Regions from separate parts of the Paenibacillus violae genome, predicted to be linked through region 2. Evidence: a T-box and tRNA genes for the amino acid it is inferred to sense, from the RefSeq annotation. Region 2 holds a T-box; the other holds one or more tRNA genes.
What was found. The T-box of region 2 lies ahead of leuS (leucine--tRNA ligase). A T-box ahead of a tRNA ligase gene usually reads a tRNA of that ligase, here a tRNA-Leu.
Positions count from the first base shown of each region.

Region 1: it encodes a tRNA-Leu, which carries the amino acid that the T-box ahead of leuS (leucine--tRNA ligase) is inferred to sense. The anticodon was not compared.

Region 1 is NZ_JAWCUD010000008.1:95,938-111,684, forward strand. It holds tRNA gene RQP52_RS21810 (tRNA-Asn) at 4-79, shown strand; tRNA gene RQP52_RS21815 (tRNA-Ser) at 87-175, shown strand; gene RQP52_RS21820 (methyl-accepting chemotaxis protein) at 321-2,063, shown strand; gene corA (magnesium/cobalt transporter CorA) at 2,132-3,061, opposite strand; tRNA gene RQP52_RS21830 (tRNA-Glu) at 3,217-3,288, shown strand; tRNA gene RQP52_RS21835 (tRNA-Leu) at 3,305-3,386, shown strand; gene RQP52_RS21840 (SRPBCC family protein) at 3,505-3,978, opposite strand; gene RQP52_RS21845 (winged helix-turn-helix transcriptional regulator) at 4,107-4,520, shown strand; gene RQP52_RS21850 (extracellular solute-binding protein) at 4,734-6,344, shown strand; gene RQP52_RS21855 (ABC transporter permease) at 6,482-7,336, shown strand; gene RQP52_RS21860 (carbohydrate ABC transporter permease) at 7,430-8,227, shown strand; gene RQP52_RS21865 (sensor histidine kinase) at 8,313-10,100, shown strand; gene RQP52_RS21870 (response regulator transcription factor) at 10,097-11,140, shown strand; gene RQP52_RS21875 (glycoside hydrolase family 2 TIM barrel-domain containing protein) at 11,402-14,467, shown strand; gene RQP52_RS21880 (glycoside hydrolase family 78 protein) at 14,483-15,747, shown strand, end outside.
Region 2 is NZ_JAWCUD010000004.1:41,366-57,112, reverse strand. It holds gene spoVAD (stage V sporulation protein AD) at 1-89, shown strand, start outside; gene spoVAE (stage V sporulation protein AE) at 86-436, shown strand; gene RQP52_RS14215 (hypothetical protein) at 774-1,115, shown strand; gene RQP52_RS14210 (AAA family ATPase) at 1,178-2,137, shown strand; gene RQP52_RS14205 (DUF58 domain-containing protein) at 2,142-3,428, shown strand; gene RQP52_RS14200 (transglutaminase TgpA family protein) at 3,421-5,652, shown strand; gene RQP52_RS14195 (alpha/beta hydrolase) at 5,714-6,493, shown strand; gene RQP52_RS14190 (YqeG family HAD IIIA-type phosphatase) at 6,584-7,078, shown strand; gene yqeH (ribosome biogenesis GTPase YqeH) at 7,087-8,202, shown strand; gene aroE (shikimate dehydrogenase) at 8,220-9,080, shown strand; gene yhbY (ribosome assembly RNA-binding protein YhbY) at 9,101-9,394, shown strand; gene RQP52_RS14170 (nicotinate-nucleotide adenylyltransferase) at 9,407-9,994, shown strand; gene yqeK (bis(5'-nucleosyl)-tetraphosphatase (symmetrical) YqeK) at 9,984-10,550, shown strand; gene rsfS (ribosome silencing factor) at 10,569-10,916, shown strand; gene RQP52_RS14155 (CvfB family protein) at 10,913-11,806, shown strand; gene RQP52_RS14150 (class I SAM-dependent DNA methyltransferase) at 11,808-12,569, shown strand; T-box leader at 12,638-12,875, shown strand; gene leuS (leucine--tRNA ligase) at 12,939-15,398, shown strand; gene comER (late competence protein ComER) at 15,411-15,747, opposite strand, start outside.

The DNA of each region.
Region 1 (15,747 bases), on a different contig from region 2:
CATTCCCTGATAGCTCAGTTGGTAGAGCACTCGACTGTTAATCGAGTTGTCACAGGTTCGAGTCCTGTTCGGGGAGCCATATCTTTGGAGAGATACCCAAGTGGCTATAAGGGGACCCTCTGCTAAGGGGTTAGACTGCGTAAGCGGTGCGAGGGTTCGAATCCCTCTCTCTCCGTATGAATTTGGAAATAAGCTCAGATGGCGTTTACGCCGTTTGGGCTTATTTTTTTGTGAATTGTGCTAACATTTGTTTAATACTTAACAAACGATTATCCCTTATAGTGATGAAAACAACAGACAACTAGACGGGGGCTGAAGAGATGGCAAAAGGTTTATCCATTCGAGTGCGTTTGATTTTATTGTTATTAGTGCCTTCCATCCTGTATTTGGGGACAAGTATTTATTTAATGGAGCAAAACAAAAGTAATACAAGGGCGTTGGCGTCATCCCTATACGAAACAACGGACAAGAGTACTTCGCTCATTTTGAACGGGGACCGGGATATGTATCAGGCGCTAGTGGCATACCAACTGCTCGTATCAGGCACATTGAATGCGGAGGACACAGCGAAGCAGCTCAAAGCGATGAAAGAGAATATTGAACAAGCGAATACGAGAGTTGAGCAGGCCGCAAGCATTTTAAAAACGAAGAATCTTCATCAGGTGGCACACGCAGAAACGAAGCTGACGATCGAGCAGAATGTTGCCGGGTTTCATACCTCTTTTGATCAGTGGGCAAAGGAAGCGGATGCCGTGGTACAGTCTTTGGGAAAAGGGAAAAACGCCAGCAATGACCCTAAACTTATGGCTACTTTCGAGAAAGGACGCGAAGGTATGAACCAAATTGGTGAAATTTTGGACGCCTATGCAAATGCGAGTATCGATCAGATCGAGGATCAAAATCGTAAAACAGAGCAAACCGTGTATGCATCTGTCGCACTTATCGTCCTTTTGCTGGCCGTATCCGGTTGGATGATCATTCGTAAAATAATGAGGACGGTCCGGTCCATCATGAGGGTCACTTCTGAAGTGGCGGCTGGAGATTTGCGGCATGAGCCGGGGAACAAGTACGCGACGGATGAGCTGGGAAAAATTACAGAGTCTGTCGATACGATGGTTATGAAAATAAAAGGTTTGATCGCTGTAATTGCCACCAATACGCAATTCGTCCATGATGCTTCAATCGAGCTCTCGGATAGCTCCAGGGAATCGGCTACGGCTGCCGAGCATGTCGCTACGAACATTCAAGACATGACGCATGACGTTGAAATTCAAGTCAGAAGCAGTGAAGAAACGAGCAGAACGATTGAGGAAATGGCGATTGGTATTCAAAGGGTGGCTGAAAACTCGAGCGTCATGGCGGACCACTCATCGCTAACTTCGCGCCATGCGGAGTTAGGCAATGAACTGCTGGAGAAGTTGCAGCAGCAAATCGCGAGCATCCTGAAATCGGTGGATCAACTCTCACAAACCGTATCATCGTTGACGCGCAAATCCGATGAAATCGGGTTAATTGCTTCTAGCATTACCTCTTTTGCTAATCAAACGAACCTGCTGTCACTGAACGCTTCAATTGAGGCGGCCAGAGCAGGCGAGCACGGCAGAGGATTTCATGTTGTCGCCAATGAAATCCGCAAGCTGGCCTCGCAGTCCATCGCTTCTGCCGATAGTATTAATCAATTGATTCATCAAACGCGAGTTGAGATTGCAAGTGTGTCCGAGTCCATGCAAGTGACGAAGCAAGAGGCTGGTACGGGATCAGCGATGATGCAGGAAGTAAATCAAAGCTTCCATACGATCATGGCATCCGTCACGCACATTGTGACGCAAATTCATGAGACTTCAGCTATCACGGAACAAATGTCGGCGAGCTCGCAGGAAATTTCTGCGACGATGGATCACGCTGCTGCAAGCTCATCGCAGATTCTGATTAAATCACAGAACGTTGCTGCTGCAACGGAAGAACAGTTAGCCATGATGCAGAATATCGCTGCAGCTTCCGAGCAGCTTCGCTCTGTTGTGAATACACTCAATGAATCGGTTGCTTATTTTAAAATAGCATAAGGAAAAAAGGCACCCGGTGATTGAGGATATCACGGCGGGTGCTTTTCCTTTTTTTGCACAATGCATAGTCAGAACCAATGTTTACGTTTAAAAAAGTACCACATCAAAAAACCGATGCCAATCATCAGAATCCAGACATACAGATACCCATAGTCCCAACCTAGCTCGGGAATGTTTTTGAAATTCATGCCGTAGACGCCAACAATAAAGGTGAGCGGCAGAAAAATCGTGCTGAAAACGGTCAATGTTTTCATAATTTCGTTCATGCGATCGGATTTCATGCTCATCTGAAGCTCAAGCAGCCCAGTCAGCGATTCACGGAAAATATCCAGCGAATCTACGACACGCGAAATATGGTCCATAATATCTAGGAAGTAGACATCATCTTCTTCACGTGTGTAGGGAAAAGAGTGGTGCGCAATAGCCGCCAGAGTTATTCGTTCATCGACAATGACGCGGCGGAGCTGGTGCATGATTCTTTTCAGCTGGAAAATATCCTGTGCGATGCGAATCGCGGGATTATGATAGACGGATTGCTCCATATGGTCCAGGCGATTGTCCAGATGTTCCACGATGACGGTATAGTCGTCAACACAGCGGTCCAGAATGGCATGCAAAATGACGCCGGGATGGCTGATGCGTTCAGGCACTTCTTGGCATGTCAGGTAGAGCTGGTCCATGAAAGGAAGCTTGTCTTTGTAAACGGTAATAACAAAATTAGAGCCGATCACAATCGCAATTTCTTGGGGCTCCAGCCCCTCGGAGACAGCGAAGAAAGTCAGGAAGATGTGATCTTTATACGTATCCATCTTCGGCCGTTGGTTGAGCTTGATGGCATCCTCAACGAGGAGCGGGTGGCACTTGAATACATCGCCAAGGACATGTTTGACTTCATCGGGCGACGGGTTCTCCATTCGCACCCAAACAACTTCGTTTGGGGCTGGAATGCGTACCTCTTCCTCGTGGACGGTTGCCTTTGTAGATTCATATATAAGCATGGATGACAAACCAAACACCTCGGTCAGGTTGAATTGGTTTCAGCATACCATATTTGTCCGGAAGTGATCCAGATTTTGCACTTGTCAATTGAGATTTGATCCTTTATAATAACAATTGTCGTCAAAATGGGCTGCACAAGCTTCATGACTTTCGTGGCCCGTTGGTCAAGTGGTTAAGACACCTCCCTTTCACGGAGGTAACAGGGGTTCGAGTCCCCTACGGGTCAGTTTTTATCCTCTTATGCGGTCGTGGTGGAACGGCAGACACACCATCTTGAGGGGGTGGCGCTCACAAGGCGTGAGGGTTCAAATCCCTCCGACCGCATCCCAGATTTCCAAGAATTTATAAACCAAGGAGCTAAGCGAGCTGTTCTCGCTTAGCTCCTTGGTTTTTTGCATGAGGAGAAAATTGTGGGAAAGGGATAAGGGATAGCCAGGTCTTTCTAAGAGTGTTCCAAGCCGTGTTTATTGGCAATTCGCTCGCTCTGGTTAGGATGGCCCTTACCCTCCGTAATCAAGCTGCGCAAGCTGCCGTTGATATAGGTGCCCCAGGAGTCCGTGCAAACGCTGTAGCATTCGTATGATGGGACTAGACCTACGTGCGTAAAGCGAACTTCTGTTGTACCGTCCTTCTTGGAGATCTCAAAGATAATGTCGGTATCCTTCCACTCGCTCTTGTCCATTACGAAGTTGAAGTAATTGTCCATAACGTGCCAAACAACTTTCTTACCTGGAATAAGTTCGGTGATTGCGATGGTGCAGCGGTGAATGTCCTGGTAGTGGTGCTTAAACTCGCCAAGTTCGTCGGTTCTGCCTTCAACATCCTCCGACCACCAACCTCGGACGTTATTGATAGCGGCGAAGACTTCGTCAGGGCTTTGGTCCACATTAAAGGTAGTGGTGTAGTTTTGATTCATGCAAGCTATCTCCTCTCAATATTTGGTAATAGCATTCTTAGTATAAAGTTATCACTTGCAAATTGCAAGTACAAACAGGGCGAATATGTCAACTTGCAAGATGCAAGTATGGGGAGTATAATCTACTCATGAAAAAACGAGCCCCTACAGTTTGTCCAATCGTATATGCACTCGACATATGGGGCGATCCATGGAGCCTCATCATACTTCGTGATGTCCTTATCCATAACAAGCGGCATTACCGCGAATTTCTTGCTTCACGCGAGGGCATAGCAACCAATATTTTGAGCGCACGCCTCCAATCCTTAACAGATGCAGGCCTTCTTGTCAAAATAGAAGGCGCTTCAAGCCGCGCACAAACGATGTACCGACCAACGCAAAAAGCGCTTGATCTGTTTCCGGTCGTATTTGCCGTGATGCACTGGGGCCTTAAATACAACCCCAATACCGATATGGATATTCCGATAATGCAAGAATTAATATCAAACGAAAAAGGTCTGGAACGGCGCCTTTTGAAGAATTTCGACGATGTTACTTCGTAGATGATGAATAGTCGAAGAGGACAACCTTCACCGGGAGTTAAGCAGGTATAAGCCGCTTAGCTCCTTTTGCATTTGTCCAAATTGCTAGTAGAAGTATTTTGAATAAACACATAATTCCGACTAAAAACACATGTGAATTTATTGTAAGTGTTACTATAATGAAAACTATCATGGGCCCATGATAATAATGTTTATAGAGAGGGGCTACTTCATTTGAAAGCACTTTCGAACAACTCCCGTTTCCTTCGCAAGCGGAGCGCTATCACGATAGTTGGAGCTTTGATGTCTGTTGTTATGCTAGCCGGTTGCGGTAATTCTTCTAATGAAAGCAAGGCAACTTCCACTTCTAATGCATCGGCTTCCGAGCCCATTCATATTCTCCTGTCGCATTCCGAATTTGCCTATGCCAAACAATCCAAAGAAGACGATATCTACAAGAAAGAACTGAACCGATTATCCGGTTTCAATGTGAAGTATGATTTCTTGGGACATAGCGATTATGCCCAGCAGTTGTCTCTTCGTTTTGCATCCGGTGATCTGGCTGACTTGATCCGGACGGACAGTATCGTATCTACCATTCACAGCGGTGCTGTCGATCAAGGTGTTTTTCTCGAACTCGGTCCCCTCATTGATAAATACGCGCCTACGTTAAAAAAGAAAATACCCGCAGAGTTCTGGAAAAGTCCCCGTATTTCCAAGGACGGTAAAATTTACGGCATACCCGTTACCCGTGGGGTACCGGCTGACCGTTCTATCTTCATCCGCCAGGATTGGCTGGATAAGCTTAAAATGGATACTCCTAAGACACTGGATGACTACTTAGCCTTTTTCGAAGCGGTTAAAAAAGAAGACATGAATGGCAATGGCGATCCAAATGATGAATATGGTTTAGGCATGTTCAACAATATTATTTGGACAGATATTTTCACACCTGCATTTGGTGTTCATACGAACAAGTGGAGCCTCAAGAACGGGCAGCTCGTCCCGGATATTATTGACCCTAGAATGAAGGAAGCGATCGCTTTCTACAAGCAGTTATACGATAAAGGCTACATCAATCCCAATTTGTTTGTGAAAAAAGAAGATGAACAGAATGCTTCCATTGCCAAAGGGGAAGTTGGGGTTTGGGGCGCTGCCGTTTATCAATACCTGGCTGGGTACGGCAAGGACAACGCAGCAAAAACGTTCCTTAACCAACCTAACGCTTCTGTTAGCATGATTGCGCCCCCACAAGGCCCACGCGGTGATAAAGGCATGGCGCTGCAATCGGATGAAATTTATTTCGTCTGGGTAATTCCAGCCAAAACCAAAAATCCAGAGAACATCATTAAGTATCTGGAATGGGCCTATAGCAGTCCTGACGCTGACCAATTTTTTGCTTATGGGATCAAAGGACAAAACTTCACAGAAGAAAACGGACAGATTAAATACGATATTAATCAGCCGGTCAATGCAGAGAAAAATGCTTTCCAAATGTATCAGGTTTCACTGAACCCGCGTGAGATCGGTTTCGCTGCTCCACTTGTGCTTAAGGCGCTGCCGGAATCCGATAAGATTACCAAAGGTTATGCCACGTCCAAAGAAAGTCTAATCCCGAATGAAGCTAAATTTATGCCTCGTTTGGAATCGCTCGCAAGCCATCCGGAATTAAATATTGGAGCTGCTCAAGGCACTCTTTTCTTGGACATGTTTGCCAAGGTGCTTACGGGGCGTGAACCGCTTGATTCGGCGTTCGACAACTTCGTGGTTGAGTGGAAAAAGCGAGGCGGCGATGCCGCAATTAAAGAAGCGACAGAATGGTACAACAAATTCAATACTAAATAACGAATAGACCCGGTTAAACGTGGATCGAGATCAGCCCCGACTTGGACCTCCTGTTGCTCGATCCACATCATTTCACAAAGGGGGAGAACGCCCTGTTTGCACAGATCCGATCCAAAGAGTCCTGGGTGCTTATTCTCATGGCAATCCCCGGTTTACTCTACTTTTTTACCTTCAAATACATCCCTCTGGTCGGCAATATCATCGCTTTTCAGAATTACAACCTATTTCAAGGTTTTATGCACAGCAAATGGGTGGGGTTGGATCATTTTCTGACGTTGTTCCGATATGATGATTTCTGGATTATTATGCGCAACTCCTTAAAACTGGGACTTTACTCCATTTTATTTGGTTTTCCGGCGCCTTTAATTCTAGCTATCTTGTTGAACGAATTGCGAGCAATGTGGTTGAAACGTCCACTTCAGACGATGTTGTATTTGCCGCATTTCCTATCATGGGTCATTGTAGGCGGGATCTTTTCCAATCTTCTTGACGCTAAGGGCTGGATGAATCAGCTGCTTCATCACTTTGGCCTCGGACCTTTTGACTTTCTGGGGAACTCGACAACTTTTCTAGGAACGATTATATCTATTAGCATTTGGAAGGAAATTGGATGGGGGACTATCATTTATTTGGCCGCGCTTGCCGGAATCAATCCGAGCTTATATGAGGCTGCCACTGTAGATGGTGCAAGTCGAATTCGGCAAATATGGTCGATTACGCTGCCATCGCTTATGCCGGCAATCATCGTTCTGCTGCTTCTTAGAGTAGGGAATCTATTGGATGCTAATATTGAGCAAATGCTAATGTTCTTAAATCCGCTTGTGCGAGATGTTGGTGAAGTGTTCGATACCTATATTTATAGAGTTGGCTTACTAGATAGCCAGTATAGTTACTCTACCGCAATTGGTGTGTTTAAATCCGTCATTGGGTTGATATTGTTGGCGTTGGTGAATACATTAAGCAAAAAGACAACGGGTGAAAGCGTTTATTAGAACAAACAGGAGGGGATTGACCTGAGAATCGCTCGTTCCTTTCAATGGTTTTCAGTTGTAAATATAACTGTCTTAGTTATAACCAGTTTGAGCATGATCGCGCCATTAATTCACTTATTGGCCGTGTCGCTTAGCCTTCCGGAATATGCGAATGCCAAATTGGTAGGGCTTTGGCCCAAAGGCATGCAGTTTGATGTCTATGAATCTATTTTTGCGTTAGACGAGATTTGGATAGCTATGGGAGTAAGCATTTATATTACTGTCATTGGAACGCTTGTGACGCTGCTCCTATGTTCGCTCTTAGCTTACACGCTTACGAGGCCGATGATGCCGGGGCGGACCATCATTTTGAAACTTATTGTCGTTACGTTCGTGTTTCCTGTACCCTTAATTCCAAGTTATTTGTTGGTCAAGCAGCTTGGCATGATTAATTCGCTATGGTCACTCATTATTCCTGGAGCGATGAGCGCATTTTATGTTCTTATCATTCGGACTTTTTTTAAAGCACTTCCTGGGGAATTGTTTGAAGCAGGCAAAATGGATGGTTGCGGGGAGCTGCGCATTTACACGCGAATCGTATTGCCATTATCTATGCCCGTACTGGCGACCATCACCTTATTTCATACCGTCAGCCAATGGAATTCCTATTTCTCGGCAACGATCTACATTCGCTCGCGAGACTTATATCCGCTTCAAGTTCTGCTGCGTAATCTCATTGTAGACAATGGTGCCAATACCGGAATGAGCGATTTCCAACTGAGTACGCAGTTTACGCCGGAAATGATGAAAGCGGGCATCGTGCTGGTCGCTACCTTGCCGATTCTCATCGTATATCCGCTTCTTCAAAAGCATTTCGTTAAAGGCGCAATGCTAGGCTCAGTCAAAGAATAGATAAGGGTTTCTTGATTCCGTAAAATAAGTTATTTTTATAGTAGACAACCTAGAAGCACAGACGGAAGAAAAAGGGGAATGCAGTATGCGAATCAAGACGATGACGATTAAGTTAAAGCTGGTTCTGCTCTTCTTCGGCTTCTTCTGTTTGCCGTTTTTAATCCTCGGGAAGTTCTGGTACGATCGATCCATGGAAACCATTGAGGATAACGCCATTAATAATAATCAACAGCTTATGCGCCAAATCAATTATAACCTTGACGTCTATTTTTCTGATATCAAGAAGGCGACACTTCCTCTGCTAGCCCATCCACTCGTACAGCAATTTGTCAAAATAGACCCTACTAATCAATATGACTATTATGATTTAAGCTCGCGTATCCGAGCGGATCTCATTCCCAACATGGTCTATAATCGAGATGATATTTATGGACTTTCTATTATTTCACTTAAAGGTCCTTATTATAGCAATATAGCATTCGCAGATCGTGTTGATAGTTATAGAAAAGAATTTGCTGATAACAACAAGGACAATTTTCGGATTTTGGGCATCAGCATGACAGGAGACGGTACGGAGGTTATTACGGTCTTCCGAAGAATCATCGATAATGAAACGTATGTAACCGCAGGTTATCTGATCATTGATTTATCCTTGAATCGAACGACCGACATCATTAACCAAGCCCAATTGGGTAAAACAGGGATTATTTCTATCGTAAACACAGACGACAGGTACCTGTATCATCCTGATCCGCAAAAGTGGCAGCAGCTACTGCCGGCCAAATATAAGAATCATTTCGAAAACATAAGCTCGCCTTACTTTACGAACGGAACAGGAGCAGGCAAGTCAATTGTTGTGTATAACCGCTCAGCCTCAACAGGGTTAACGATTGTGTCGGAAGTTCCGCTGCAGGAACTGATGGAAGATTTGATTTATTTTCGAAATCTAACCCTAGGGTTTGTCTTGCTGCTCATTGTTTTGGCCTTTGTGACGATTCTCAGCTTTTCACTCTCCATCACGCGTGCACTCTCGCACTTAATGAATTTAATGAAAAAAGTGGAGATGGGCGACCTGAGCATTCGCGCTCCGCTGCGCAAGGATGAAATCGGAAGTCTGAACAGAGGTTTTAATCTGATGTTAGAAGATTTGAATCGGCTGATCAAAATGATGCATACTTCCCATCAGAAGGAAAAAGAAATGGCCATTCACCAAAGGGAATCCAAGATTCAGATGCTTCAAGCGAGAATCAATCCCCATTTTCTTTATAATACGCTGGGAGTTATCAATGCCTATGCCATCATCGCTAAAGTAAAACCGATCAGTCAGATGACGGTATGGTTGTCCGATATATTCCGTTACAGCATTGACAATCCTGAGGACACGGTATCACTTGCTGAAGAAATCCAGCATATGTTCAACTATATTCACATTCAGAAAGAACGCTATCAAAGTTTGGAAGTAGACGTCGATTTGGACTTGAATCGTTTGAAAGAAATTCATACACTTCGTCTCACGGTGCAGCCGATTGTTGAGAATGCTTTTATTCATGGCTATGAGGATTATTCGATTAAGCCCACGTATATGGGTCTTCGAGCCAGCTTCGATGATGCCGGGATAAAACTTCTGATTATCGACAAAGGTAGGGGGATGCCGCCGGATCTGGTGGAGACGTATAACCAAGCTTTTGCCTTCATGTCGGAGGAGCAAATGCTGCAAGCAAGCGCTCCATTCGGAGGGATCGGCATGTGGAACGTTCACAGCAGGTTGAGACTTGAGTTTGGTGAACCCTATGGCCTTTCCATTGTGTGCTCAGAAAACACGGGAACTATTGTTGAGATTAGAATGCCTTATCGGAAGGAGCGATCCGTATGATGACCGTCGTCGTTGTCGAAGACGAACCGATAGTAAGGATGGGACTGATTGCTCTGATGGAGTCAGAAGCCGAGGGATTCAAGGTTGTAGGGGAAGCAGAGGATGGGCAGCAGGCCCTGGCTCTGGCAAGACTTCATGTGCCGGACATCATTATTACGGATATTCGAATGCCTGTCATGGATGGCGTAGCCTTAATGTTGGCTCTTAAGCAGGAGGGTATCTCATCTTCGGTCATTGTAGTTTCCGGTTATGGGGAATTTGAATACGCTCAGCAAGCTCTGCGTGCTGGTGCAGCAGATTATTTATTGAAACCGATTAATGAGGATCACTTGCTGCCCACGCTACATGCTTTGCGGGAGAAGATACGGCTAGAGAAAGCACGCATTGTTCATGATAACAAAGAGCAGTTATGGTCATTCAAAACGAGTGCGAAGCAGCTGGCCCGTGATTTATGGGATCTCCGGGAACTGGAGATTGAGAAAGAGCTGAACTCGTTGCAGCATGAATTAACGAATAACCAGATGACTACCCATGATATGGAAAGAAAACTGACGGGTTATATCGCCTTGTTGGAAGATGAATTTCGTTCTGTTTCGGGACAAGAATTGCCGTTTCCGCGAGGTTTGGATAAGATTACCCATCACTTCGACACATTCATTGCACATATTTATGCGGCCATGAAGACGATTCGGGGAACTAGAAACTGGGGGTACGGCAAAGTAATTCAAGCGGGAATTGCCTATGTCGAGAAGTATTATGGCGACCCTGATCTTACACTAACGAAAATTGCCCAGCAGCTGGAAGTCAAACCGGCTAATTTCAGTCATATGTTTAAAACAGAGCTTGGCGTTCCCTTCAGCCAATATCTGATTCGACTGAGAATGGATCAAGCCGCAAAGCAGCTCTCGGATTCGGCTAATAAAGTTTACGAAGTTAGTGCGGCCGTTGGGTTTTCGGATTATGTTCACTTTTCCAAGATGTTCAAACGGCATATGGGCTTTACTCCCACGGAGTATCGTCAAAGTAAGTGGAAATTATAGCAGCTCAACAACTGTTTAAAAGCAAATTCTCCCGCTAATTGCAAGTTAAAACAGGAAGCGGGGCACATAACTGGAAAAACTCCATCTATTTCAGCGCTAGGTACACCAATGATGCAAAAGCGCTGAAAATAACGGGAGTTTTTCCAGTTATATGGATTTAAAGGCAATCAGTTTTCACAACAAAAGTGGTCGGATTTTTGAATAGTCATCCTGGCTATTCGTAGACTATGCTGAAAAGGATATACGATGGAGGCGAATAACATGATGCCTGGAGATCACGTTCCAGATTGGCAAAATCTAAGCATTCTAGAGAGAAATACAGAGCCGCCGCATGCGAATTTGATACCGTATGACGATTGGGAGAGTGCTCTCGCTAATGAGATAGAACGTTCGCCTAATGTGCAGTCACTGAATGGCGAATGGCATTTTAAATACGGGGAATCTGTGGCGGAAGTGCCGGCCGATTTCTATATGGCAAGCTTTGAACCGAACGGCTGGGCGACAATACCGGTTCCTTCCAACTGGCAGTTACACGGATATGGGAGACCCCATTATAGCAGTTGTCCGTATCCTTTCCCGATCAATCCGCCTTATGTGCCTAATCAAAATCCGGTTGGCTGCTACAGAACGCAGTTTCACTTCCAAGAGACAACGAACAATCAACGGGTTCATCTTGTTTTTGAAGGAGTGGATTCCGCTTTTCACGTTTGGATAAACGGCCGCTTCGTCGGCTATAGCCAAGGCAGCCACTTTCACTCCGAGTTTTATGTAAGCCCTTACTTAAACGAGGGGCAAAATGTCATTGCCGTACAAGTTTATCAATGGTGCGACGGCAGTTATCTGGAGAGCCAGGATAAATGGCGGATGAGCGGGATTTTTCGCGACGTTTACTTGTTGTCCTCCCCCCAAGTGTCGGTGAGGGACGTCAGAGTCAGGACTCATTTGGATGAGGGTTATGCCAAAGCGAAATTAGAGGTTCGTGTTGATTTCGCTGATGTAACGGATGCGCCTTTTCTGAAATCGGATTTCTTTCAACTTCGTACGACGCTGTTGGATGCGGATCGTCATATTGTCTGCGATCGGTACCATCATGTGCGGCAGGATGAACCTGTTGCAGAGCTGATTCAAGAGGTGTTTTCTCCCCGTTTGTGGACGGCGGAAACGCCTTATTTATACACGCTATTACTCACGATGTACGACAAGAAACAGCAAATTGTAGAGGTCAAAAGCATTCACGTCGGATTCCGGGACATCAGGATCGAGGAGGGACAACTGCTCGTTAACGGTAACCCGATTATTATAAAGGGCGTTAATCGTAACGAGTTTGACCCTGAGCTGGGCTATGTAACAACGAAGGAATCGATGCTGCGCGATATCACTTTAATGAAGCAGCACAACATCAATTCGGTTCGGTTATCCCACTATCCCAATGACTCACGATGGCTGGAGTTGTGCGACCGCTTTGGTTTATATGTCATCGATGAAACGGATCTGGAGACGCACGGGTTTCACTTTTACGGGAATGAAGGGCATCTGGCTCAGCAGCCTGAGTGGAAAGAAGCGTTCGTCCAGCGGGCGAAACGAATGGTGGAAAGGGATAAAAACCATCCATCCATTATCATGTGGTCGCTTGGCAATGAGTCCGGCTACGGGGCCAATCACGATGCCATGGCCGCATGGATCAGGGAAGCCGATCCGACGCGTCCGATTCATTATGAACGTGCTTATGATGCACCTGTCGTTGATGTCGTCAGTTCGATGTATCCTGCGGTCGAAACCGTCATTCAAGAAGGCTGCAAGGACGATAAGCGCCCTTACCTCATGTGCGAATTCGGGCATGCCATGGGCAATGCCGTGGGGAATTTGCAAGAGTATTGGGAGGCGATCTACACGTACCCACGGCTGCTTGGCGGTCTGATCTGGGAATGGGCGGACCAAGGGATCAAGCAGCAGGCGGAGCGAGGGGGAGCTTGGTATGCGTATGGCGGTGATTTCGGGGAAGAGCCGCACAGCGGCCATTTCTGCCTGGATGGGCTGCTTTTCCCGGATCGGTCGATCAAGGCTTCTCTGTTGGAATACAAGAAAGCCATTGAGCCGGTGAAAATCGAGGTGATGGATGCAGCGCTAGGCAAGCTGAGAGTCTGGAACAGGTATGATTTTGTGCCCTTGTCCCATTTACAGGGATTATGGAGCTTGTGGCAAGATGGCGTCATGGTGGAGAACGGTGAACTTGCGAGGCTGCACACCCCTGCGGGCCAGTCTGAGGACATCCACGTCCCGATTGATGTACACAAGCTGAAAAACAAGGGTGAATATTGGCTTCACATTCATTTTATGCTCCGAGATCCGGTCGTTTGGGCTGAAAAGGGTCATGAGATTGCCTGGGCGGATATTCCGGTGCTAACTGTCGCTGAGGCACCTGAGCCGAAGGATGCCGCTCAAGAGGCAACTCCTTTGACGCTGCATGAAGCTGGCAATGAAATTACGCTTGCAGGCCAAGATTTCTTAATGGTGTTTGATAGACATCAAGGCGCAATGACGGCATGGACGTACAAAGGAGTATCCTTGCTGACGACAGGCCCTAAGCTCCATTTATGGCGTGCTCCGGTTGATAACGATGTTCATCTCGCCAAAGAGTGGGTGAAAGCCGGCTATAATCGACTCGTCACCGATGTGCGCGAGGTTGCAATTGACCGGACGGAAGCGGGAGGCAGCCGGATAACGGTCAAGTCCGTTGTTGGAGCGCGAGGCGGGAAGATCGCTTTTGATTCCCGCATGGTCTATACCATCGCTGCAGACGGTCAAGTGACGTTGTACGTGCAGATTGAACCGAGGGAGGAGCTGCCGCCGCTGCCTAGATTCGGGGTAGAGCTTGTGATGCCGGACAGCTTCAACCAGCTGTCGTGGTTTGGCCGTGGGCCGCACGAATGTTATGCGGATCGTAAGGAGAGCGGCAAGCTGGGCCTATACAGCGGATCGGTACAGGAGCAGTTCGTACCGTATATCAAACCGCAGGAGAATGGCAATAAAGCGGACGTAAGATGGTCGTCCCTTCGGAATCAAGAAGGAGTCGGACTGTTGTTCACAGGCGAGCCAGCCTTCGACACGAGTGTTCATCACTACACGACGGAGGATTTGACAACAACGAAACATGTTCATCACCTCACAAGGGTGGATCAAACCATTGTCAAACTGGATGCCAGACAGAGCGGCCTAGGCAATCATAGCTGCGGCTATGCGCCTACGCTCGACAAGTATTTGATTAAAGCAGAGCCGATGAATTTTACGATTCGGTTGAGACCTGTCTCACCATTAAAAGCACAATAAATGGAGGGTTACCTAATGACGACAAAAGTAGCACATTGTAAAACCGAATATATGCTGAATCCGATTGGCCTTGACGTCCTGAAGCCTCGGCTTTTCTGGCAGCTGCAATCCGATAAGCAAGAGGTCGTGCAGAGCGCTTATCACATCATGGTTGCTTCTTCTCGGGAAAAGTTAGCGAATGATCAAGCGGATGTGTGGGACAGCGGCAAAGTGAGTTCGAACGCATCAACGCATGTCCCGTATGAGGGGCAACCCCTTCAGGCTGAAGGGGAATATTATTGGAAAGTGCGCGTCTGGGACGGAGCTGGCGCGGTCACGGAATGGAGCGAGACGGCGTTCTGGATGATGGGGATATTGTCACGTGGCGATTGGAAGGCGCAATGGATCGGACGCAAATCCGAGCCGGGTGCGCTCATGCAGCCTTCACCATTTTTCAGAAAATCGTTTGAGGTCAAGAAAAAGGTGCGGCGGGCTATTGCTTATGCGACAGCGTTAGGCGTTTATGACTTGTATGTGAACGGTGAGCGAATCGGTGACCGTTTTGCTCCGGGATGGACGGATTACAACATTCGTGTACAGGTTCAGGCCGTCGATATTACAGAGAAGCTGAAGACTGGCGATAATGCGTTTGGCGTTATTTTGGGAGATGGCTGGTATGCGGGAACGGTAGGATTTCTGGGTGATAAAGTTTACGGGGAAAGACCGTTTTTCCTCATGCAGGTGAGCTTGGATTATGAGGATGGGACGAAGGAAAGAGTGATCACGGATCGTTCATGGTCGACGACCCGAGGGCCGATTCAATATTCCGACATGATCAAAGGGGAAGCCTACGATGCAAGAGAGGAATTAACCGGATGGCATGAGCCGGGTTATGAGGATTCAGCCTGGGAAGTGCCGGATGTGCGCTCAGGGTATAACGGACTTCTTGTGGCAGCGATTGAGCCGCCGATCCGCATCACCAAGACGATGAAACCGATCAGTGTGAAGAAGACGGCAGCGGGTACTTATATCTATGATATGGGTCAAAACATGGTCGGTTGGACGGCTGTAACGGTGCAAGGTGAGCGCGGAACGATGATTACATTAAGTCATGCGGAGATACTGAATCCAGATGGCACACTATATGTGGATAACTTGCGAGAGGCCTGCCAGCAGGATCACTATATTCTAAAAGGAGAGGGACTGGAAAGTTACGAGCCCCACTTTACGTTCCACGGTTTCCGCTATGTGGAATTGATCGGCTATCCGGGAGAGCCTGATCTGGATACCCTCACAGGAAA
Region 2 (15,747 bases):
TGCTGTCTCCGCTCTCCTTCCAGCAAGGGGAAAGCATCCCGTGTATCGCGCATGCAGTTTCTATTGAGTCTGGAGGGTTGTACGCATGAACTTTTTTTGGGCTTTTGTCATTGGCGGTGCTATCTGTGTCTTCGGGCAGCTTCTAATGGATGTTGGGAAGCTGACGCCTGCGCATACAATGAGTACGCTTGTCGTCCTTGGCGCTATTGCGGATGGTTGCAATTTATATGACCCATTTATCGAATTTGCGGGTGCGGGAGCAACCGTACCGATTACCAGCTTTGGTAACGCCCTCGTACATGGGGCGCTGGAAGAGCTGCACAAGGACGGTTATATCGGGATCATAACCGGGATCTTCAAAGTGACTAGCGCGGGTATTTCGGCAGCGATTATTTTCTCGTTTATTGCCGCTGTATTTGTTAAGCCAAAGGGATAGAGATCGGATGAATAGTCCCTTCTGGCAATGTGGATATCGTTTGATCGGGGAAACGTTCGTCCGTGAACGAATAAAACGATAGGCGTAGGAGCTAAGCGTATTCAAGACGCTTAGCTCCTTTTTCAGCTGCACCAGTCAAAGTGCTTCCGTTGTTTTTCACCGCTAACATGTGGGAAATAAGCCTCAGGTGGAAGTTAACTCACAAAACAAGCTTATGCCGTGAGAGTCTCGCTCGCACCAACGTGCCCCGACGAACCTCACAAACTGCAATAAGTACAGCAAATGATCTCACTTTTGCCGTTTCTAGAGATAAACATGTAAAAAGTACATGTCATTCATGGCTTTATACCCGAAATACGCAGAAATCACCTATTTAGCTGCACTTTTTGCAGGTTATAAGTCCAAATCTGTGACTTCCGCCAAATTTGCTGCATTTTTTGCAGGATTTGTATGGTGGGAGAAATACGTCTCCCTTGCCTTTCCCAAACTCCGCTTAAACCCTAATAAAGCCGCTAATTTCACATGGGTAATTTTAACAAATAAATTTAGAGGAATTACAAGTATACGGACGAAAAACTTTGCTGTAAACTGGATTTACGCACTTTTTCTCTTCTATTTTAAGAATTACGGTCATTTTGGCGTTTTTTTGCCTGGCGGTCGTGACAAGATGAGGTTTTAATACCGTTCAGCATACGCTTACGAAGTAAGTTTTCTTACGAAAACTCTAAGGAGGATTAAGTCATGGAAACTGCCACCCATCATCATGTAGAAGTTTTAACTAGACTGAAAACGAATTTAGAATCCTGCATACTCGGCAAGAGCGCTGAGATTGAATTACTGCTGACTGCTATGCTGGCCGGCGGACATGTGTTGCTCGAAGATGTACCGGGAACTGGCAAGACCGTACTGATCAAAGCCCTCGCCCGTTCCATCGACGGCCAATTCCGTCGCATTCAGTGCAATCCCGATTTATTGCCTTCCGATATTACCGGTGTTTCTATATATCATCCCAAAGAAGAAAAATTCCTGTTTCGCTCAGGACCGATCATGGCGAATATTTTACTTGTCGACGAAATCAATCGCGCAACAACCAAAACCCAATCGGCACTGCTGGAAGCCATGGAAGAGCAGCATATTACGGTAGACGGCGATATCCATGAGCTGCCATCTCCTTTTCTCATGCTGGCCACTCAAAATCCCATTGATTTCGAAGGCACATATATTCTGCCGGAAGCGCAGCTGGATCGCTTTATGATTAAGCTTAGCCTGGGTTATCCGAGCGAAGCTGCCGAGAAACAGATGATTGCTTCGCAAATCAAAGCGCATCCGATGGAAGCGTTGCATGCGGTGATGGATACGTCTGAAGTACTGGCAGCACAAGAGCAAGCGCGCAGGGTACATATGGATGACGCGGTATCGGATTACTTAGTCAATATCACCAGGAAAACGCGTGACCATCACGCTGTATTTCTGGGCGCAAGTCCACGCGCCACGCTTTCGCTTGTACTAGCATCCAAGGCATATGCGTTCTTGAAAGGCAGAGACTACGTCATTCCAGATGACATCAAGTACCTTGCGCCTTTCGTGCTCGGGCATCGAATGATCCTTCATTCCGAAGCACGCATGGATGGAGCTACCGTTAACTCCGTGCTCGGTTCGATTTTCGAGCAGGTTCGAGTGCCGGTTCGATTGGAGAAGTGAGCCTATGACTCGACCGGTATTCAAACGATTCGGGGAACGTCCCCGGTTTCCGGCTCCTTTATGGCTACTGATTTCCTGTTTCACGGCTAGCTTATTCTTCCTGTTATTTCAAGGAGGAAAGCTGGCCTCCATGCTGTTTATTATCATTACCCTTTTGTCGATCTACTTACTCGCAGGCAACTGGAGCGGCATCAGACGTGCTCAAGGGACGCGCAAGCTCTCCATTCAAGGGCAGGATGCACAGCTTGAAGCGGGTCAATCACTGCAAATTGGCATTGGCGTACAGATTCCCGGTTTTTGGCCGATTCCTTATATGATTATCAAAGATCAGTTCATCCGTCAGAGTGGAGAAGAAACCATCTTTGAAGGTTCGCTGATTCCGGATTGGAAGCGCAGAGGGGAACTGCTGTACAGCACGCCTCCGCTGCGAAGGGGATATTACCGGTTTGGTGATACGGAATGTCTGACCGAGGATATCTTTGGCTTCTTCCAGCATAAGGGACGCCTGGAACTCCAGCAATCCGTTACGGTATACCCGCAAACCGTAGCCATCCGGGAATGGGCGCAGTTCCATCAAATGCTCAAAGGCATGCAGCATCATTCCACGACGACAAGAGCCCACCGGGAAACGACGCAGATTAACGGTGTTCGTGAATATATTTACGGGGATCGCTTGTCCCGCATTCACTGGAATGCCACAGCGAAGACAGGGACTTGGAAGTCCAAGGAGTTCGAACGGGAGTCGCTGCCCAAAACGATCATTTTATTGGATCGCACGGCTCGTGCCTATGGTGACGCGGCTGAATTTGAACTAGCTGTTTCTGTGGCGGCATCCTTGTTCCGGTATGGGGCCGGCCGCGACTTAGCGCTTGGTTTGCTGTCAATCGGGAAAGAATCCACCTATTTTGAACCGAAACAAAGTCAGAATCACCACAAGCATATTTTAAAACATTTGGTCGGGGTTGAAGCTGACGGCTTTCATTCTCTGCAGCAAATTTTGAAAGAACATTCACGGGAACTCCCAGCCGGCTGCTTCTTTGTACTTATTTCTCCGCAAAAGGGTTCCGTCATGATGCAGGTGCTGACGCAACTCGAGCATCTTCAAATGAATCCTTGCCATATGTGGATTCATGCCGAACCTTCGCATGCTTTCAAACTGCAGGGGGCGGTTCAGGATAGCGCAAAAGACGATTGGGTTAAGGCGATTCGCTCACAAGGTTATATGGGGTATGAGGTCAGTCAATTAACGGACTTGCCTAACCTGTTGGGAGGGGCGAAACGTTATGCTTAGCTCACTCTGGAAGAGAATTGTTTTTACGGATTGGGAACAGCGCCTTAGTGCGATTCTTACGGGTATTTATCTGTATCAATTTGTGATTTGGATTATGAAGGAAGACGGCTTGTGGCTCCCTGAAACGGTCGTTTTTGTCACAGGAACATTAAGCCTTGTTGCGGTTACGTATCTGATTCCGCATCTTCGACGCGTATGGCGAGTTCTCATTCAATTCGGATTGGTCATCGCTCTTCACGTCATCGGGATGGGTTACCATTTTGTTGCCGTACACGTGACGACGTGGAAGAACGCACTCCGATGGGTCGCCTTAAACGCCGGTCAGTTAGAGCCGTATATTTGGTTTAGCTTAGCTGCTTGGCTGACTTATTTATTTGCCATGTGGTCAGTGAAATCGAGGCTGCGTATTTTCGTTCTCATTGCTGTCAGTATATTGTTTTTTGCCATACGAGATTCCTTCAGCACTATTTTCCTGTGGCCGCAAGTAGCCATGGTCATCTTCTGCGGATTTTCGCTCCTGATGGTTCGCCACTTCGCCAAACTGAAGAAACGGGCCCCTGTTATTTGGGAGACGATTACCGATTATCCCTCTTCGCTCCTGCTTCCAGTGGGGCTGATCGTAGGTGTCATTACGCTTGTTGGGTTTCTGGCTCCTACCGTAGAACCTGTCTTAACCGATCCATATACCGCTTATAAGGTGAGTCGGGGAGAATCCGTACCTCTATTAGGAAAAGGGGTAAGCGTGACGGCGTCTACCGCCGATACTTCATCGGGTTACAGCAGGGATGATAGTCATCTGGGTGGTGGATTTCAATTTGACTACACACCTGTCATGACAGTAGAAACGAGCAAACGCACCTACTTCCGTGGTGAAACGAGAGCTCAGTATAATGGAAAAGGTTGGGAGCTTAGTCCGAATGAGAAAAAGCTTCCGATGAATCGGGTCAATCTCAATACACTGCCTCTTGATCCGAGATTTGATTTCTCACTGTTGAAAACCCAGGAAGTTACCCAAACCATTGTTATGCAGAGAGAGGATGTGTTTCCGGTTCTCTTCGGCGGGTATGCCGTCCAGCGACTGGTGGAAGTGAATCAAGGTGAGAATCCGTTTCAGCGCATTTTATGGTCGCCTCGACAATCCGAGCTGCGGTACACGGGCAGAACGAATTATCCCAAAGAGTATGCCATTATTACTCAAGAGCCTATTTTGGATGTAGCGCAGCTCCGCGAGGTGAAGAGTGACTATGGGAATAAGCCGGAATGGGCGGAGTATTTGCAAATACCGGCGGATCTTCCCGAACGTGTCAAGCAACTTGCGATCGACATCACCAAATCAGCGACTAATCCTTATGATAAGGCCAAGCTGATTGAGGCTTATTTATCAGAGCATTACCCTTATACGAACACACCGGACGAAAGTAAAGGGAAAAGCAAAGATTTTGTAGATCGATTCTTGTTCGAAATCAAACAGGGATACTGTGATTATTATTCCACGTCAATGGCCGTGCTTGCTCGTTCAATCGGACTTCCGACCCGCTGGGTGAAAGGGTACTCATCCGGAACTTCTCCCCAATCTGATCAGATGCGAGAATTTGGTATTTTGAGTCAATTCGGTGAAGATATCGATGCTGACGCTGCCGGCACGTATACAGTCCGGAACTCGGATGCTCATTCGTGGGTTGAAGTGTATTTTGAAGGCTTTGGCTGGATCCCTTTTGAGCCTACTTCCGGGTTTGCGCTTCCGAATGTGTTCCCAGCGGAGACACCTCCGCCTGTTGACCCTACCACGGAGAGCGATCCGGTCACACTGCCTGAAGAAACGAGTCAAGCACCTAGCTTTACTTGGCTATGGTTGACGTTAAGCGGTGTTGGTGCTGCTCTAATGATAGCTGCTGGCGCTGTATTTTTGCTCAAAAGCAACTATTGGCGCACATGGCGTATGCACAGAAAGCAATTGAAAGCCGTTAATTTTAATCAGAAAATCATTGTGGAATTCGAGAAGCTTCTGCGGATGAGCCGACGTAAGGGCTATACCAGATTAGAGCATGAAACGATGAGAGAAGCGACGGCCAGGTGGTCGAGCCAGAGCAAATGGATGAAAAAAGATCTGGAAACGGTGTTAGAGCTGTTTGAACGAGCAAAATACAGCCAAAATGTTTCGACCGAAACCGATTATCAAACCGTGAGTCAATCGATTATGAAATTAAAAGAACAAATGAAATAGGTGAAGAAAGCCACTTTCCCTTGCTGGGGGGTGGTTTTCCCTATGAGAGGAGCATATTCGCATGGCTTTTATCGATTGTCATTTTTACTCCGATTCCCTTGGTGTCTCAGCTTCCATGTATGTGATCTTACCGCAGCATGCACAAAATCAGATCGGGATCGCCTCAGCGAGCTACGGTACTTCAAAACATCCAACACTGTACTTATTGCATGGCCTATCTGACGATCACACCATTTGGATGCGGAGAACATCTATCGAGCGGTATGCGGCCAAGTTGGGGATTGCCGTTGTTATGCCGGCTGTTAACCGCAGCTTTTATACGGATATGGCGGCAGGTCCGAAGTACTGGACGTTTATTAGCGAGGAACTGCCGGCTATTGCTAGATCTTTTTTCCCGTTGGCAGAAGAACGAGAATTGAATTATGCTGCGGGCTTGTCGATGGGCGGATATGGTGCGATGAAGCTGGCTCTCACACATCCAGACCGTTTTGCAGCCGCCGCCAGCTTGTCGGGCGCCGTAGATATTTCGCATCGAGCATTAAACTTTCCGGATGAATTCAAGCTGATTTATGGCGATGTGACGAGTATCAAAGGCAGCAAAAATGATTTATTCTATTTGGCAGAGCAGGTGAAGGCTAGCAAAGGACCGAAGCCGGATTTATATCAGTGCTGCGGTACGGAAGATTTCCTATATGAAGATAACATCCGTTTCCGTAATTATTGCAGGGAATTGGGTCTGGACTTGACCTATGAGGAAGGGCCTGGAGAACATGAGTGGGGTTATTGGGACCGTCAAATCCAAAATGTCCTGAACTGGCTGCCGCTTCCAGCCCGCGGCTAGTGGGAAAATATGTTCTTTTCTTTTTGCAACAAACGGGTCACTATGGTATAGTTTCTCGTATATGTCGAGGAAGCAGTGGAGGGAAATGGTTTGCTGAAAAAGCTCGTACCCAGACAGTCCGTGCATACAATCTATGATATTGATGCCAATCATCTATGGGGATTTGGTGTTCGCGGTATCATTACCGATCTCGATAACACACTCGTAGGCGCGCGCGATCCGCATGCGACTCCAGAGTTAATAGAGTGGTTGAACCGGTTGCAGAAGATGGGCTTCAAGGTCGTCATCGTGTCCAACAACAATCATGGACGCGTATCCGCCTTTGCGGAGCCGTTAGGCATTCCATTCATTCACAGAGCCAAGAAACCATGGAACGTTTCATTTCACAAAGCTATGAAGCTGCTTGGTACGAATGCGAGACAAACAGCGGTCATAGGCGATCAAATGCTGACGGATGTGCTTGGCGGCAATCGAATGGGGCTTTACACGATTCTGGTCAATCCGATTTCTATCAATGACGAAGGTTTTTTCACACGAATTAACCGGCGGATTGAGAAATGGGCGAATGCCAGGATGAAGAATTAGGAGGTTTCATGAGTATAGAAACGATTAATCATTGTGCGGGATGCGGCGTATTGCTGCAAACAGAAGACAAGAGCAAGCTCGGATTTATTCCGGCAGAAGCGCTGCAAAAGGAGCCGGTTATTTGTCAGCGCTGCTACCGGATCAAGCATTATAATGAATCTTCCACTATCACGCTGCAGCAGGACGACTTCCTCAAATTGCTTGGACATGTCGGCCAAACCAAGGCGTTAGTTGTGAAGATTGTGGACATTTTTGACTTTGAAGGCAGTATGCTCAGCAGTCTGGGACGGTTTGTCGGCACGAATCCGGTCCTGCTTGTCGTCAACAAGATTGATTTGCTGCCGAAAGTGACCAATGCCAACAAGATCATCAACTGGGTGCAGCGTAGAGCCAAAGAGGCCAACCTTAAAGTTGTTGACATTGTGCTCTGCAGTGCGAAGAAAAATATCGGCTTTGATCGCGTGATTACGGCTGTACAGGAGCACCGCGGCGACAGAGATGTGTATGTTGTTGGTGCTACTAATGTCGGCAAATCGACGCTTATTAACCGTTTAATCAGCGATTACAGCGATTTGGAAGCGGAGCTTACGACATCTCAATACCCGGGCACGACGCTGGATTTGGTCAAAATCCCGCTCGACGATGGCCGGTTTATCGTAGATACGCCGGGGATTGTGCACTTGCACCGTCTAACCGAGGTTGTGAAGAAACGTGATTTGACACGTATCATGCCGGATAAGCCGCTCAAACCGGTTGTTTTTCAGTTAAATGAACAACAAACGTTGTTTTTTGGCGCGTTAGCTCGCTTTGATTTTATTAAAGGTGAACACCAGTCGTTCACATGCTACACGTCCAACGCGATTCAAATACATCGCACGAAGTTGGAGCGGGCAGATGATCTGTACGCCGATCACAAAGGTGTCATGCTGGCGCCTCCTAATGAAGCGGACTTGGACGAGCTGCCTCCACTTGTGAAGCATGGGCTGAACATTCCAAAGGGGAAACAAATGGATGTGCTCATCTCCGGTTTAGGTTGGATCAAAGTGAACAGCCTGGCTGGTTCACAGCTTGCCGTTCATGCACCGAAGGGGATCAAGGTTATCACACGAGAGTCATTGATATAGGGGGACCAGAGGAGACCATGGAGAAGAGCCGGGCGATAGACAGTCATACGATTCTATATGGGGTATTCGGAGATCCGATTCGGCATTCCCGATCGCCCATTATGTTGAATCGCGCTTTTCAAGAAGCAGATATTAACGCGGTTTATGCTGCTTTTCATGTGCGTCCTGACGAGCTTGGAGATGCGGTTCGGGGGATTCGGGCACTGGGGTATCGAGGAATTAATGTCACCATTCCACATAAAGTTGAGGTTATGCAGTACCTGGACGAAATTGACGAGGGAGCTCGTATCGTTGGCGCGGTGAATACAATCGTGAATGAAAACGGCAAGCTCATCGGCTACAATACGGACGGAATTGGTTATGTTCGTTCTCTCAAAGAAGAAACGGGCATCGATTTGAAGGGGAAAAGCGTTCTTGTCCTTGGCGCCGGCGGAGCTGCAAGAGGGGTTGCGTATGCACTCGCCAAAGAAGGTGCAGGCTGCATTTACATCGCGAATCGGACAAAAGAGCGCGCATTAGAGCTTGCTGATACAATCAGTGCTTACACGAAGACAATCGGTCTTGGTCTTGATGAGATTGCGAATGTCGTGGATGAGGTCGAGTTCGTACTGAATACGACCTCAGCGGGGATGCATCCTAACACGGAAGAGCTGCCGATGCCGGTTGAACTTCTGAAAGAACATCATCTCGTGAGCGATTTAATCTATAATCCGCGCATTACAAGGTTCCTTCGTGAGGCGGAAGCCAAAGGAGCCCGCATTCATGGCGGACTGGGCATGTTTATATATCAAGGTGCTTTTGCTTTTGAATACTGGACTGGTAAACTTGCGCCCGTTGCGGCGATGAGACAGGTGGTAGAACAGTCGTTAGCTGAATAAGAATGAATAGAGGGACATCCATGTTAACAGGCAAACAGAAACGTTATTTGCGCTCATTGGCGCACCATGTAGATCCGATTTTCCAAGTAGGCAAAGGCGGCGTGAACGAACACTTAATCCGTCATATCCAAGAAGCGCTGGAAGTGCGTGAATTGATTAAAATTACAGTGCTGAACAACAGCGGAGAAGATCGGGATGAGGTAGGCGCTGAACTGTCCGAGAAATCCGGTGCTGAGCTCGTACAAGTGATCGGTAAAATCGTCGTGTTGTATAAAGAATCGCGTGACAAGAAAAAGATTGAACTGCCGAGCTAAAGAGGTGTAAGCATGCTTGTCGGAATTATGGGTGGAACCTTTGACCCGATCCACACCGGTCATTTAATCGCTGCGGAGCGGGCGAGGGTGGAAGCAGGATTAGACGAAGTATGGCTGATGCCGGCCAACGTGCCGCCGCATAAGTCCAACGCGCCGAAGGCCACAACGCAGCAGCGCTGGGAGATGGTTTGCCTTGCTGCGGAGGGGAATCCTTTTTTTCGTCCGATTGATATCGAAATCAGCAAAGGCGGCGTATCTTATAGTATCGATACGATTGAACTGCTGCGCAAACAATATCCCACAACAGAATTTGCTTATATTATAGGTGCAGATATGGTTCAGTATTTGCCGCAGTGGCATCGCATTGATGACATCGTGCGGCATATTCGTTTTATCGGTTTAGCCAGACCTGGCTACGAACTGGATATGGCGCATATGTCTGCTAACATCCGTGAGCGAGTAACTATTGTCCCCATGCCGCTAGTTGAAATTTCATCCACAGCCATTCGCGAGCAGCGAAGTCAGAAACGATCAGTTCGCTACCTTGTTCCAGAAGTCGTGAACGGTTACATGGAGGTGAACCGATTGTATGAAGCGTGAGAAGCTAATCGCAGCCGTAAAAGAACAAATGCCTGAGAAGCGCTGGCTCCATACACTTGGTGTCATGGAAACGAGCGTCATGCTTGCGAAGCGATTCGGCGGAGATCCTGTCAAAGCTGATCTTGCAGCTATTTTACATGACTATTGCAAGTATTGGCCTGTGCAGGAGCAAGCTAAGATTATTCGCGAGAATGGGTTGCCCCAGGATTTATTAGATTTTGACAAGGAGCTTTGGCACTCGCATGCCGGGGCGTTCATTGCCCAGTCGCAATTTGGTATTCAGGACGAGGAGATATTGGATGCGATCCGGTACCATACCTCAGGGCGTGAAGGGATGTCGCTGTTAGACAAAATCGTATGTTTAGCGGATTATATGGAGCCAGGCCGGGAATTCCCTGGTGTAGAGCTCATCCGTGAGGAAGCCAAGAGCAGCTTGGAGAAGGCGCTTGTTGCCGGGTTTGATTCTACGATTCGGTTTTTGATTGAAAAAGGAAAACGAATTTATCCGCTTACCATTTTGACACGGAATGATTTGATTCAACAAATAAACAACTAATTCATGGAGGTTGATTGAATGAGTAAAAGCCCAGAAGAGATTTTAGCATTTGTCGTAGAGGCTGCAGAGGATAAAAAAGCGGCGGACGTTGTCACGCTTAATTTGCAAGGTATTTCCTTGATTGCGGATTATTTCGTCATTTGCCACGGAAATTCAGAAACACAAGTGCAAGCGATCGCGAGCGAAGCCAGAAAGAAAGCACATGAGTATGGCGTCACGATTAGAGGTTACGAAGGTATTGATACAGCTAGATGGGTTCTGCTTGATTTAGGAGATGTTGTTCTGCACGTTTTCCACCGCGATGATCGCGAGTACTATAACATCGAAAGACTTTGGTCCGATGCCAAAGTTGTGGAGCGCGTATGAGACTGGAAGCAGGATCCCTCGTTACCCTTGAGGTAGCGAGGGAAGTTCCGCCAAACGGATATTTCCTGAGCGACGGCTATCAGGATGTACTTTTACCGTATGCGGAGATTGTGGGCAAAATCAAGGCCGGTGAGCACGTGGAAGCCTTTTTATTCCATGATACACAGGACAGGCTCATGGCTACCATGAAACGTCCGTTAATCCAGATGGGCGAAGTCGGGCTGCTCGAAGTTGTCGATATCCATCCGAGATTTGGTTACTTTCTGGAGATGGGGTTAGGTCGTAACTTGCTCCTTCCTTACCGTCATGTGCCGGAATTGGAGGAATTGCGACCTCAAGTGGGGGACAAGGTGTTTGCAACATTAGCACATGACCGTCAAGGCCGCTTAATTGCGAAGCTGGCGCTGGAAGACGATCTGGCTCCACTTTGTGTGCGTGCTCCTTCAAGCTGGAGCAACCGCTGGGTGAAAGCGCGTGTGTACAGACCGCTGCAGATGGGCACTTTCGTTATTTGCGAGGCCGGTGTTCTTGGTTATGGTGTAATCGGACTCATCGCTCCTACGGAGAGAACACGATTACTTCGTGTGGGTGAGTTGGTTGACGTACGAGTCGCCTTCGTTCGCGAAGAAGATGGCCGCGTGAATCTGTCGATGAGACAGCCGAAGGAAAAAGGTCGGGATGAAGACGCGGAGAAAATTCTTAGTGTGCTGGAGACGCGTCCTGGAAATGCAATGCCATTTTCAGATAAAACGTCCGCGGATATCATTAAGGATCGGTTTGGCTTGAGCAAAGCGGCCTTTAAGCGTGCATTAGGCAAGCTGATGAAAGACGGGCTCATCTATCAGGAGGACGATTGGACCTATCTGAAAAAAGAGGAGAATCCTAGTTAAAATGAGCTATGAGAAATTTGCCTACACGTATGACCGTCTGATGAACAGCATGCCATACGAAGATTGGCTTCGTTTCGTCAAAGAAAGTTTTGACCGGTTTGGCGTGAAGCCGGTTTCGATTGTAGATCTCGGCTGCGGTACCGGCAATTTGACGATTCCGCTGGCATTGCAAGGGTATCAAATGACAGGCATTGATTTGTCGGAAGATATGCTGGCTGTAGCGGAACAAAAAGCAGGAGAACAGCCTCAGCTTGTGCGCAGCGGTGCTGTTCGTTTGTTTCAGCAGGATTTGCGGGAGTGGGAGCTTGGGGAACCGGTTGATGTCGCTCTATCATTCTGTGATAGTTTGAACTATTTGCTAGAGGAAGAGGACATTGTAGATGCCTTTCGCCAAACTTATGAAGGACTTAAGCCGGGCGGTTTATTCCTGTTCGATGTGCATACGCCCCAGCAGTTGTTTGCTTATGCGGAATCTCAGCCCTTCTTCTTGAATGAAGAGGATGTAGCTTACATTTGGACAAGCGAGTTGGATGAGGAAAGAGTTCAAATTCAACACGATTTGACCATCTTTGTCAAAGAGGAAGGCGGCAAGGAACTGTTCCAGCGCATCGATGAAACGCATGAGCAGCGCGCTTATGCACTGGATTGGCTCGAGCAGATGCTGCGCGAAGCCGGTTTTCGTGAAGTGCATAAGGCTGCTGACTTTACATGGGAACAGCCTACGAAGCTGACAGAGCGGGCTTTCTTTATTGCAAAGAAATAAAGCATAAGGTGCCTCGCCGCTTGACAGTGCGGCATTATTTTACATATAATCAAAGCTAATCAGATGATCACAAAGCTTGGAAGAGGATTAGTAACTTGCACAGCATCTCGCAGAGAGCCGGTTAAAGGGTGGAAGCCGGTAGATGTCAGTCTTGTGAACTCGCCTTGGAGCTAGAGGGTGAATCGCCACGCACGTTGGCGTTAGCCGGATCGTTTCACCCGCGTTAAGGGGCAGAGTGAACACAGGCAAAGCATGCCTGGTGTTAACTAGGGTGGTACCACGGGAATCTAACCTCTCGTCCCTAGCGATATCCGCTAGCGATGAGGGGTTTTTTGGCGCTTATAGCCGTACACAGGGAGGAAATTTCACATGACACAGGAAACGAAAGAAACGAAGGAATTACAGGGTTACAATCCCCAAGCGATTGAGCCCAAATGGCAAGCTTACTGGGATGCTAAGAAAACATTCAAAGTGCTGGAAAACTCGGATAAGCCGAAATTTTATGCACTGGATATGTTTCCATACCCTTCAGGAGCCGGTCTGCATGTAGGACATCCGGAAGGTTATACGGCAACGGATATCGTCTCCCGTTTCAAACGGATGAGAGGTTACAACGTTCTTCACCCAATGGGCTGGGACGCGTTCGGACTTCCGGCTGAGCAGTACGCGCTGGATACGGGGAATGATCCTCGTGATTTTACGAAAAAAAATATTGATACTTTCCGCCGTCAAATTAAATCGCTCGGGTTTTCCTACGATTGGGATCGCGAGATTTCCACGACGGATCCGGAGTATTACAAATGGACGCAATGGATTTTCATCCAACTGTACAACAAAGGTCTTGCTTATGTAGACGAAGTACCTGTTAACTGGTGTCCGGCACTAGGGACGGTTCTTGCGAATGAAGAAGTCATCGACGGCTTGAGTGAACGTGGAGGCCACCCGGTTATCCGTAAACCGATGCGTCAGTGGATTCTGAGAATTACGGAATACGCTGAACGTTTGCTGGAGGATCTGGAGGAGCTTGACTGGTCGGAGAGCATTAAGGATATGCAGCGCAACTGGATCGGTAAATCGACAGGGGCTGAAGTTCAATTTGCGATCGAAGGGCATGAAGAGAAGAGCCTGACCGTCTTTACAACACGTCCAGATACTTTATTCGGAGCGACTTATTGTGTGCTTGCACCTGAGCACGATCTTGTGCAGCAAATTACTACAGACGGGCAAACAGCCGCTGTGAAAGAATATCAAGATAAAGCTTCCCGCAAAAGCGATCTGGAGCGTACAGACCTGGCTAAGGACAAAACAGGCGTATTCACAGGTGCCTATGCGATTAATCCTGTAAACGGCGGGAAAGTGCCGATCTGGATCGCGGATTATGTGCTTGGCGGTTACGGAACTGGCGCCATCATGGCAGTGCCTGGACACGACCAACGTGACTGGGAGTTTGCTAAACAGTTCGATCTGCCAATTATCGAAGTCGTGCAAGGCGGCAATGTGGAGAAAGAAGCTTACGCTGGAGACGGCGCTCATGTGAATTCCGGACCTATTGACGGCATGAACATAGAGCAAGGAATCCGTCACATGATCGCTTGGCTTGAAGAGAACGGCAAAGGTCAAGGTAAGGTCACTTACCGCTTGAGAGACTGGCTGTTCAGCCGTCAAAGATACTGGGGAGAGCCGATTCCGATTCTTCACCTGGAAGATGGCACGATGAAGCCTGTACCGGTTGACCAACTTCCGCTTCTGCTTCCTCAAGTTGACGAAATTAAACCTTCGGGAACCGGGGAATCACCTCTGGCGAACGTATCGGAATGGGTGAATACAATCGATCCGGAAACGGGGATGAAAGCCCGCCGCGAGACGAATACGATGCCGCAATGGGCTGGCAGCTGCTGGTACTACCTGCGTTTCATCGATCCGCGTAATGATAAAGAATTCTGCTCGCATGAGCTTCAACAGCAATGGCTGCCAGTTGATTTGTATATTGGCGGAGCTGAGCATGCGGTACTTCACTTGCTGTATGCCCGTTTCTGGCATAAAGTGCTTTATGATCTTGGATTTGTTCATACGAAAGAGCCGTTCCATAAGCTGGTAAACCAAGGGATGATTCTTGGCGAAAACATGGAGAAAATGAGTAAATCACGCGGCAACGTTGTAAATCCGGATGACATCGTGAGCGATCAAGGCGCGGATACTCTGCGTATGTACGAGATGTTCATGGGTCCGCTTGAGGCGACAAAACCATGGAATACAACGGGTGTAGACGGCATTTACCGTTATTTGAACCGTGTGTGGAGACTGTTTGTGGATGAGAACGGTCAAGTTCAATCCAAAATCAGCGCGGATGAGACGCTTGGAAGCGACACGTTCAAACGCACATGGCATCGTTCCATTAAGAAAATCACCGAGGATTTCGAAGCGCTACGGTTTAATACGGCGATCAGCCAAATGATGATTTTCGTCAATGAAGCTTACAAAACGGAGCGTTTGCCGCTCGAAGCGATGAAAAACTTCGTTCAGATGTTGTCTCCGCTTGCGCCGCATTTGGCGGAAGAGCTGTGGGAGAAGCTGGGTGGTACCGAGTCAATTACGTATGCACCATGGCCGACTTATGACGAAGCTTGGACCGTCGATAATGAAATTGAGATCGTGGTACAGGTCAACGGCAAAATTGTGGACCGCGTGCTGATTTCAAAAGATACGGACGAAGCTGCGATGGAGAAAATCGCTTTTGACCTTGATAAAGTCAAAGAAGCGACCGCCGGAAAGGCCGTTCGCAAATTGATTGTCGTTAAAGGGAAATTAGTGAACATTGTTGTAGGCTAGTCAGGAAAAAGACTATTGAGAAGACTGCTGTTTTATTGTTAATTGCTGCTCAGTCTTCTCAAGGTCTTCTTGATATTTGTCGTGGGTAGCGTGGATTACTCGCGAGAATACGCCGGAAAGCTCCTCATCCAAAATACGCAATCCTTCGGCCGTTATACCGCCGGGCACGGAGACACGTTTTTGCAAGGTCGTAGGGTTAAAGCCGCCCGTCGTCAACAGCTTGCCTGTTCCAAGTGTCATCTCACTGGCAAGAAGCGTTGCTTCTTCAGGGGAGATACCTGTGACTTCAACTGCTGCATCGATAAAGGATTGAATGAAGTTGGCAAGAAAAGCAGGACCGCAGCTGGAT